DNA from 2 places in the Exiguobacterium sp. s127 genome. Region 2 is predicted to be linked to the other one. Evidence: a T-box and tRNA genes for the amino acid it is inferred to sense, from the RefSeq annotation. Region 2 holds a T-box; the other holds one or more tRNA genes.
What was found. A T-box is a leader RNA that pairs with one kind of tRNA and senses whether it is charged. The one in region 2 lies ahead of ileS (isoleucine--tRNA ligase), so its partner is inferred to be a tRNA-Ile.
Positions count from the first base shown of each region.

Region 1: it encodes a tRNA-Ile, which carries the amino acid that the T-box ahead of ileS (isoleucine--tRNA ligase) is inferred to sense. The anticodon was not compared.

Region 1 covers NZ_JACSMO010000002.1:183,208-188,765, forward strand. The annotation lists gene KNP98_RS03975 (Na/Pi cotransporter family protein) at 1-1,391, shown strand, start outside; tRNA gene KNP98_RS03980 (tRNA-Met) at 1,513-1,586, shown strand; tRNA gene KNP98_RS03985 (tRNA-Ile) at 1,599-1,672, shown strand; gene KNP98_RS03990 (alpha-amylase) at 1,788-3,248, shown strand; gene KNP98_RS03995 (superoxide dismutase) at 3,342-3,950, shown strand; gene KNP98_RS04000 (peptidoglycan D,D-transpeptidase FtsI family protein) at 4,095-5,558, shown strand, end outside.
Region 2 covers NZ_JACSMO010000003.1:43,476-49,033, reverse strand. The annotation lists gene ileS (isoleucine--tRNA ligase) at 1-1,188, opposite strand, end outside; T-box leader at 1,247-1,473, opposite strand; gene KNP98_RS05195 (DivIVA domain-containing protein) at 1,474-1,995, opposite strand; gene KNP98_RS05190 (YlmH family RNA-binding protein) at 2,019-2,792, opposite strand; gene KNP98_RS05185 (YggT family protein) at 2,792-3,064, opposite strand; gene KNP98_RS05180 (cell division protein SepF) at 3,067-3,561, opposite strand; gene KNP98_RS05175 (YggS family pyridoxal phosphate-dependent enzyme) at 3,592-4,263, opposite strand; gene pgeF (peptidoglycan editing factor PgeF) at 4,253-5,026, opposite strand; gene ftsZ (cell division protein FtsZ) at 5,107-5,558, opposite strand, start outside.

The DNA.
Region 1 (5,558 bases), on a different contig from region 2:
TACGTCAAGCAATCGGTGTCGTCATGGGGGCGAATATCGGAACGACGATCACGGCCTTCATCATCGGCTTTAACGTCAAGGAAGCAGCCCTTCCTGCAATCGCGCTTGGTGCGTTTCTCATCTTCTTCTTCAATAAAGAACGGATTCAATACATCGGACAAATCTTCTTCGGTTTCGGTGCCTTGTTCTATGGTTTGACATTGATGGGTGACGGCATGAAACCACTTCAATCAAGTGAGTGGTTCCGTGAACTGACGATTTCGATGTCAGATAATCCGTTACTCGGTGTGTTCGTCGGGACGGTCTTTACGTTCCTTGTCCAGTCGTCCTCTGCGACGATTGGTATTTTGCAGGAGCTATACTCTGGTGGCATGATTGATATCAAAGCAGCCCTCCCGATTTTATTCGGGGATAATATCGGAACAACGATCACGGCAGTACTCGCAGCACTCGGTGCATCGATTGCCGCAAAACGGACAGCAGCAGCACACGTCATCTTCAATATCGTCGGTACGATTATTTTCTTAGTCGCCTTACCTTTGTTCTCGACGTTCATCGCTTGGATCACAGGTGTACTCAATCTTGAACCGAAAATGCAAATTGCCTTTGCACATGGTACGTTCAATGTCGTCAACACATTGATTCAATGTTGGTTCATCGCACAAATCGCATGGCTTGTTAAAAAGGTCGTTCCGGGAACAGACACGACAGTCGATTCAAAACCACGTCATTTGGATCAAAACATCTTGAATCAATCGTCTTCACTTGCGCTTAACCAAGCAAAAATGGAAGTCTTACGGATGGGTGAGTTCTCGAAAGAAGCACTCGGTAAAGCACATCGCTACACGCAATCCCATGATAAAAAAGATGTTTCTGACGCTGGTCAGATTGAATATGCAATCAACCATTTGAACACGGAAGTCACGAACTACCTTGTCAAAGTGGCGGCGAACGATCTTTCTGAACGTGAATCGAATGACCATTCGCTTTTAATGCATGCGGTCAATGACTTCGAACGGATTGGTGATCATGTCGAAAACGTAATCGAACTCGTTGACTTCCAAATCGTCAACCGGATTGAATTTACGCCAAAAGCGAAAAAAGAGTTGGATGAAATGTACGTTCTAACACAAAAAATCGTCGATACGGCAATCAAAGCAGTTGAACGTGATGATGTTTCGTTAGCACGCCAAGTCCTTGAATTAGAAGGGAAACTCGATTCACTCGAGCGTTCATTCCGTAAACACCACGTCTTACGCGTCAATGCCGGGGAGTGTACAGGTCAAGCGGGTATGATTTTTGTTGATCTGTTATCGAACCTCGAACGGATTGGCGATCACGCCGTCAATATTACAGATTTAGTACTCGAACAACGTTCGGGAACGGCTTGAATGAAATGAATATAAGCGGGAGGGACTTCTGTAAAGAAGTCTCTCTTTATTTTTGTGAAATAATTTATTGACATTTTAGATGCTTTCCATTAATCTAATTGTAGTTGTTTTAATTCATTATGGCGGTGTAGCTCAGCTGGCTAGAGCGTACGGTTCATACCCGTGAGGTCGTGGGTTCGACTCCCTCCGCCGCTACTATTTACTTAAGGACCCTTAGCTCAGCTGGTTAGAGCTGACGGCTCATAACCGTCCGGTCGCAGGTTCGAGTCCTGCAGGGTCCATTTAAGAAACGCACACTCCTGTTTAGGGGTGTGCGTTTATTTTTGTTCGCTTGGGGAATATTAAAGATATTGTAATAATATTCATACTATAGTAATTGAGGGAGAGCGAAGAGAGATGGAACGTAACCATACAATGATGCAGTTTTTCGAGTGGCATGTAGAAAATGATGGGAAGCATTGGCAACGTTTAAAAGAGAGAGCGCCGGAGCTTCGTGCTGCAGGCATCACATCTGTTTGGATTCCACCAGCTTCTAAGGGGCAATCAGATGAAGACACAGGGTATGGGATATACGATGTTTATGATTTAGGTGAGTTCGATCAAAAAGGAACGGTTCGGACGAAATACGGGACGAAAGACGAACTACTTGAAGCAATTCAAGTGGCACATGAAAATGATATCGCTGTTTATGCCGATGTCGTCATGAACCATAAGGCGGCAGCAGATGAACTGGAGACGATTAATGTCGTCGAAGTTAACCCAGAAGATCGGTCGAAAGAAATTTCAGAAGAATTCGAAATCGATGCATGGACAAAATTTACTTTCCCAGGACGTGACGGGAAGTATTCTGATTTTGTTTGGAATCATGAATTCTTTAACGGAACGGATTTTGATGCGCGAGAAGAAAGAACCGGCGTCTTCAAAATTTCCGGAAAAAATAAAGACTGGAACAACCAAGTCGATAGCGAATTCGGGAACTATGATTACTTGATGTTTGCGAACATCGATTACAATCATCCTGAAGTCCGCAAGGAAATGATCGACTGGGGGCACTGGTTCAAGGATACACTCGATTGCCAAGGATTCCGACTCGATGCAATCAAGCATATCAATTACGAATTCGTCAATGAATTCGCGAAATCAATGATGGGTGAAAATCCAGAAGATTTTTATATGGTCGGTGAATTTTGGAAATCTGACTTAGATGATTGTCGTCACTTCTTAGATAGCGTCGACTATACAATTGATTTATTCGATGTTCCGCTTCATTATAAGTTCCACGAAGCATCAGAACAGGGGAAAAAATTTGATTTGACGATGCTCTTCGCAGATACACTTGTTGAGTCGCATCCGACGAATGCTGTTACATTCGTTGACAACCATGATTCGCAACCAGGCGAATCGCTTGAGTCGTGGGTCGATGATTGGTTTAAACAACATGCTTACGCATCCGTTCTCCTTCGTAAAGACGGTTATCCGTGTGTCTTTTACGGCGATTATTACGGTGTACAAGGACCACATCCAGTCGAAGGTAAAAAAGAGATGATCGATGCATTGCTGTACGCCCGCTACCATAAAGCATACGGGAAACAAGAAGATTATCTCGATGATCCACACTGTGTCGGTTGGGTCCGTCACGGAGTCGAAGAGTTCCCGAACTCGGGTTGTGCCGTACTATTGTCAAATGCAGACATGTGTGAAAAACGGATGTTCGTCGGAGAAGATCGTGCTGGTGAAGAATGGTTCGATTACACAAATCACCAAGATGAGCCTGTCGTCATCGATGAAGAAGGATTTGGTGTTTTCCCTGTTCCGGGTGGTGGTGTCTCTGTATTCGCACCACGCGATGAACAATAAAATGTAAGGGTCATTACTTGCGTTATACCCGTCATTTTTGCTAGTCTTAAAAGGTATTGAAGTTCCGAAAATAGGATAAAGGGGGACATGAAAATGTCAAAATTTGAATTACCAGAACTCGGCTACGCTTATGATGCGCTTGAGCCACATATCGATGCTCGTACGATGGAGATTCACCACTCGAAACACCATAATGCTTACGTCACGAACGTCAACGCGGCGCTCGAAGGCTCGGAACACGAAGGGAAATCATTAGAAGAGTTGCTTCAAAACCTTGATGCGCTTCCTGCTGACATTCAAACAGCAGTTCGCAACAACGGTGGCGGTCATTGGAACCACTCATTCTTCTGGAAATTGCTTAAAAAGAACGACGGTGCTGCACCATCAGGCGAACTCGCTTCAGCAATCGATGAAGCATTCGGTTCATTCGATGCATTCAAAGATGCTTTCGCTAAAGCAGCTACAACACGCTTTGGATCTGGTTGGGCATGGCTCATCGTCGAAGGTGGCAAACTTGCTGTCGTTTCGACACCGAACCAAGATACACCAGTCATGGAAGGTAAAACGCCAATTCTCGGACTTGATGTTTGGGAGCATGCATATTACCTGAACTACCAAAACCGTCGTCCGGATTACATCAATGCATTCTTCAATGTCATTGATTGGGATCACGTTGCCAAGCTTTACGCTGACGCAAAATAATCGTTTTTAAATGCTAGAACCGTGTCCCCGGTAAGAGGGCACGGTTCTTTTTTTAATGCGGAAAATGATGGGATAGGTTGTTATGGATTGTTTCCTTCTATATAATGAACAAAGATGACTTTTTGAACGATAGGGGAGTACGCCATGGCGAAACGAATCACGGTAAGAGGAAGACGGCGTAACCACTTGCCGCTTCGATTAAATTTAATGTTCTTTGTTGTTTTTTTATTATTTGCGATTTTGATTTTCCGACTTGGTGTCGTCCAAATTGTCAATGGTGAAAAAATCTCACGAGAAGTTCAAAAAACAGAGATGATCGCTTCCAAGTATGAAGTACCACGCGGGAAAATTTATGACCGCGATGGACGATTGCTCGTCGATACGATTTCAAAATATTCAATTGTCTACCGACGCTCGCAAAATACAAAGGTCGATGAGCGGATTGAAACAGCTTCACGTCTCGCTGCCATCATCAATTTACCGAAAGATGATTGGAAGGTAACGGAACGTGACTTAAAAGATTACTGGATCGCGACCAATACAGAAGAGTCGAAACGTCGTTTTGATGCTGTCATGAAAGAAAAGTATCCGACATTGGAAGAACGAAAAAAGTTATCGATTGCTGAAGAGAATCAAGTCATGCTCGATACAATTACAGAGAAAGATATTGATTATGATGATAAAACAATGGAAATCGTCGCAATCAAACACAATATGGAAGTCGGGTATGCGCTTGATCCACAACTCGTCAAGCTTGGTGCGACGGCAAAAGAGATGGCGATCATTGACGAAAATCTCGAAGACCTAAAAGGTGTTTCTGTGGAACCGTTCTATGAACGATCTTATCCATATGAAGGAACGCTCCGGAACATTTTCGGAAAGTACTCGAAGATTCCTGCTGAGCAACAAGCGGAATACAAGGCAAAAGGGTACAGTTTAAACGATCGGGTCGGAACATCGTTTTTAGAACAACAATATGAAGATTTACTACGCGGTAAACCGGCATATGATGTGTATGAGACGTTTAACGGCGAACCAGTCGGTGAGCCGAACCGCGAAGAAGGAGAGTCTGGAAAAGACCTCGTTCTGACGGTTGACGCGGAATACAACAAACAGGTCGATCAAATCCTCCAACAAGCGATCAAGATGGGTCGCGGCATGGGAAGCGGCTATCTTAAAGAAGGTTATGCGGTCGTGATGAACCCGCAAACGGGTGAAGTTTTAGCGATGTCGGGACAAAAACTCGATACGGCGACGAATAAATTCAGTGACGTCGCAATCAATAATGTTCTGACCTCACTCCAAATCGGATCGACGATTAAAGGGGCGACGGTTGCAATGGGACTTGAAGAAGGCGTCATTCGTCAAAATGAAGTCATCAATGATGCGCCGATTACAATCGGTGGGACGAAGAAGGCTTCTTACGTCAACATGGGGCCGATTACGGATTTGACGGCGCTCGAACGCTCGTCAAACGTATATATGTTCAACATCGCAATGCGGATGGCAAATTATCCGAGTAATGGGATTGCAGGGGCGAGCGTCGATGCTGCTGCAGCCATCATGCAAAACTATTACAGCCAGTTCGGGCTCGGCGTGACGACTGGG
Region 2 (5,558 bases):
CCGCCAGTCGTGCGGATACGAGTGTTTGATGAACGATAGTTTCAACAATGCGCCCGCTTTTTCTAACGCAAGACCGACTTCTTTATTCGCATCTTCATAGAACATGCCTTCGAATCCTGGTGCTTCCGCCGTCATGACCCCTTTATCATCGACCGGGCAGAGGACATCGAGTCCGTATGCTTGTCCGATGCGATAGTCATCTTCCCCGTGTCCAGGTGCCGTATGCACGACGCCGGTCGCTTCCGCCGTAACATGATCACCGAGCATGACGAGTGATTCACGGTCATAGAGCGGGTGTTTGGCTTTCATGTATTCGAAATCTGCCCCATTGAAGACACGACCGACTGTCGCGTCTTCCCATCCGAGTGCCTCGATGACTTCAGGAACAAGCGCCTCTGCGACGATATAACCTTTTCCTTCGTACTCGATCCGGGCATACGTGAGTTCCGCACTGACAGAGATTCCGAGGTTTGCAGGAATCGTCCACGGCGTCGTCGTCCAGATGACGAAGTGATCGGTTGGCTCTAAGATGTTATTTCCTTCTAAGACAGGGAACGCAACATAGATGGCAGCAGAACGTTTATCATGGTATTCGATTTCGGCTTCTGCCAGTGCCGACTCAGAAGAAGGTGACCAGTAGACTGGTTTTTTTCCTTTATAGATATAGCCTTTGTTCGCCATGTCACCGAAGAGGCGAATTTGCGCCGCTTCAAATTCCGGTTGGAGCGTGATGTATGGATTATCATAATCACCGAGAACACCTAAACGCTTAAACTGTTCACGCTGATGATCGACTTGTTCGAGCGCATATTTCGCACACAACTCACGGAACTCAGCGACCGACATCGTCTTCCGATCGACACCTGATTTTTGGAGCGCTGTTTCAATCGGTAAACCGTGTGTATCCCAACCCGGTACGTACGGTGAACGGAAACCATTCATCGATTTGTAACGGACGACGATATCTTTTAAGACTTTGTTTAATCCGTGCCCCATGTGGATATCACCGTTTGCGTATGGTGGTCCATCATGAAGGATGAAGGTTGGTTTCCCAGCATTTTTTTCTTGAACTGCTTGATATAAGTTCATCTCGTTCCAACGTGCCTGCATGTCCGGCTCACGTTTCGGCAAGTTACCTCGCATTAGAAATTCAGTTTTCATCATCAGTAATGTATCTTTGTACTCCATCTGGCATTCCCTCACTTCTTTTAATTTAACATACAAAAAAAGCCAAACACATCCCTGGTATAGGGACGAGCTTGGCTTGAACTCGCGGTACCACCCTACTAGTAGTTCAACCGTACGAACTACCACTTAAGAGCCCGATAACGGGGGCGAATCGGTGCGACTTACTTAATGGTTCAGTCTCACACTCGAAGGGGATATCCATTCTCACTTACTGTTCGGGCTCACACCAGTCCCCGATTCGCTTGCAGCAGTCTGATTAAGACGTGTCCTTGTCATTGATTTAAGTTATATGACATCGTCGTCATTATACGCAACTGCCGGAATCTCGTCAAGCGCACCACGGGTCGAACTATCAAACGCGTCCCAATCATGGCTTGCCAATAACTCCATCTGCGCATCGATCAAGACTTTAAAACGATTACGGTACAATTCGATTTTCTTACGCATCTGTTCGACTTCAAAGTCTGTCCGTTGCGCTCGACGCTGTGCGGAATCTTGCAGTTGTTCCGCTTCACGCTCGGCTTGTTTTAAAATCAAGCTTGCTTCTTTAGTCGCATTGGCCTTGACTTCTTCTCCTGCTTCTTGGGCAACGATGATTGACTTGTTTAACGTCTCTTCCATCGAACTGAAGTAATCGACACGCGATTGCATGTTTTGAATCACTTCTTGCTGTTGACGGTTTTCCCGCAACAACATTTCAAAATCCTTGATGACTTGATCAAGAAATTCGTTGACCTCATCCTCGTCATAGCCGCGAAACTTACGTGTAAATTCCTTATTATGAATATCAAGTGGCGTCAATGGCATGATGAAATCCTCCTCAGCATTTTTTAACCTTTTAATAATCCGTACTGTAATTTAATCCGGTCGCGTTTCGTCGACCCTAAAATAGCCGTCAATTTGACGCGGCCTGTTCCACGGAGCGAAAGCAAATCGCCTTCTTCAAGCATGAAGCTTGGATCTTCGACGATTTTATAATTCACTTTACTTTCCCCTTGTTTAATCAAACTCTGTGCTTTTTGTCTCGAAAAACCAAGCACTTCGCTGACGACAGTATCAAAGCGGAGCGAACTGACGAATCCAAGTTCTTCTTGCCATTCCTGTTCTTTGATCTTCAATTGGTCTTCTAGTTCGACGCGAGATAAACGAATTTTCGTTTTCCCTGCCCGCTCGACGTTGACTTCGATATAAGAAGCAACGTCTTCTGCGACTGCGAACTGAACGACTTGATCTTGAATGACGACGTCACCGAACTTGCCGCGTTTCAGACCGACGTTTAAGAGCGTACCTGTTACTTGTCGATGCGATAGTTCAACGAATTTTGTAGGATAATGAATACGATAGATGGCAATATCAAAGTCGCTCGCATCAAGTTCGTAGTAATCAGGCGCAATTAGTGCCCGCTGTCGCTCTGCCCCTTCGAAACCGCCCTCAAAAAAGAGGGCACATTTCGTTCCGACGAGTTCGCGTGTGATTTGCTGTTCGCGTGGGTCAAGAAAATCTGTCAGTTTAAACGTATAGGTCGCTTCGACATGATCGATCCAGTTTAAGACAAGATCGACGAACTCCCGCTCATGTCCGCGATAGTGATCATAGACGCTCATTAGAAGAAGATTGCTCGAATGCCTGACTGTGCTAAGTTCAACACTAAAAAGGCAACGATTGGTGAGATGTCAAGCATACCTCCGATGGGCGGGATGATCCGTCGGAAAGGCGCGAGGAACGGTTCGACTAACATCGCTAATACTTGTCCGAATCTTGACTCTCGTGCGTTCGGGAACCATGAAAGTAAAATATAAGCAATCATGACATAGCTATAATATTGAAGTAACGTGCTCAATGTACGCCCAATCGCGTACATAACTTGTGAATCCATGTTTACCACCCCTTATGATTGATATCATCTTCTCCAAGTAGATTTGAAATACTACCCGCGAGCTCGACGTTGTTCGGCACACAGAGGAGCGTGTTTTGACTGATTGTCGTAATCGTACCATCGAGTGCAAAGACGACGCCTGAAAGAAAATTAATCATTTGCCGTGATTGATCTTTTGACATGCGTTGCATATTAACGATGACCGCACGATTTTGACGGAGATGCTCCCCAATTTCTTGTGCTTCATTGAAGACACGCGGCTCACTTAAAATGACTTGTGATTTTGCTTTTTTCGTATGAATCGGAACGATATTCGATTGACGCACAGGGTCCTCCTTTTGAGTAACACTCGGGGTAGATTCCTCGTAGTACTCTTCATACTCTTGCTCTGCAGTACCTCTACCTTTATTTATTGTAGCATCATTTTCATATTCAAGTTCGTCTAAATCGTCTGTGTTCCCAAGAAACAGATGTTGCATTTTCGATTTGAATCCCATTTCGATTCTCCTTTCAACTTCTTCTACGTTTTATGATTGGACGAGGACCGTTCCGATTCTGACGTGTGTCGCCCCTTCTTCAATCGCAATCTCATAATCAGACGACATCCCCATCGATAATTCCGTACAGGGAGCGTAAGACAGGTTTCGTGCTGCTACTTCGTCTCGTAAGACGCGTAAAGCGCGGAAAACGGACCGCACTTCCTCTTGATTTTCTGTCAATGGTGCCATCGTCATGAGTCCAATCACACGAACTTTTGGATATTGACCGATTTCATGTAGAAAGGAATGGATGTCTTCTGCGGAAATACCTTGTTTCGAAGCTTCACCCGAGACATTGACTTGAACAAAACAATCGATAGGACGTTTTGCACGTTTATTGATTTCTTCCGCTAAATGCAAACGATCGAGTGAGTGAAGCACATCGATTTGATCGATGATTTGACGTACTTTTCGCGACTGCAGTGTCCCGATGAAGTGCCACTCACAGGCTTCACGCCCAAGTGCTGCTTGTTTTTCTGACAAACCCTCCGGACGATTTTCACCTAGCGCCGTTATACCTGCTTCTAACAGCACAGAGGCAACTTGACTTGAAACTGATTTCGTCACGCCAATCAGTTGTACCTGCTTTTTTTGAAAACTCTTTTCACTCGCTTGTTGCATCTTTTGTTGGACAAGTTGAACATTTTCATTAATCGACATGTAATGACTCCTTTACGATCAAGCTCGCGAAACGACCTTGGTGGTCCCCATGACGGTAAGAGAAATAGTCATCTGCTTGGCAGTGCGTACAAATTCCTGCATCAATGATGTCACCTAATCCACTTCGCTCTGCTAATGCAGCATTCGTCTGCTGAAGCGAAAGCATCGCTTTTCCGTTTTCTTTTATTGTGTAGGGCGTATCTTCAAGACCAAGCCCGTCAATCGCTTCAAGGACGGGTTGGTCGACCTCATAACAACATTCACGAATCGAGGGTCCGATGACCATTTGAATCGAGGAACGGTCTGCCCCCGCCGCTTCCATTCGGGCGACAGTCGCTTCAACGATATTCGCGACTGTTCCACGCCATCCGGCATGCGTATTCGCAATAATTCCTGTCGTCGGATCACAAAACACGAGCGGTACACAATCCGCGAATAACATGGCGAGTAATACATTTGCATCCGTCGTCACCAATCCATCTGTACCCTCGATCGTTGTTCCATAATCCAGTGCGCCTCGTCCAGAATCTAGCGTCGTCACTTGTTCGACATGGTTCCCGTGAACCTGTTCTGCCCAAACTGAATTTTCGAGCGATAAATCAAGTTGACGGGCGATGACTTGCCGGTTTTGAATGACACCATCGCGATCGTCATTGACATGCAATCCAAGATTGCCAATACCATGCGGCGCTGAAAATTTTGTAGTGAATGCCGCACGCACTGTACCGGTCGGTGTATCCCACTTTATCCATTGACCAAACATCATTTCACATCCCTTTCAAAAAAGAGGTGCCGCTTACGCGACACCTCTTTGTCTAGCAGTCGTGTCTTGGAAAAAATCGATTAACGATTGTTCCGACGAAGGAATGATGGAATGTCCATCGTTTCTTCAACATCTGACCCTTTTGCTGGTTCTGGATTCGAGCTGACAGGTGTCTCTTCGACTTGTGGTTTCGGCTCCTCAGTCGCAGCAGGAGTTGGAGTCGCCTGCTTTTTCTTGAGTAAGTTTTTCATCATTTCTTGAGCAGATGGAATCTCGAAATCGAGTGGCTCGTTTTCGAATTCTGTTGCGATGACGGTAACGATGATTTCATCTTCTAAGTTATCGTTGATAACAGAACCGAAAATCAAGTTTACTTCTTCATCTGCTGCACTTTGAACGATTTGAGCAGCTTCCGTTACTTCATATAGACTGAGGTTCGCACTACCTGTGATGTTCATTAAAACACCTTTTGCACCTTCAATCGATGTTTCAAGCAATGGACTTGAAATGGCTTTCTTCGCAGCTTCCGTTG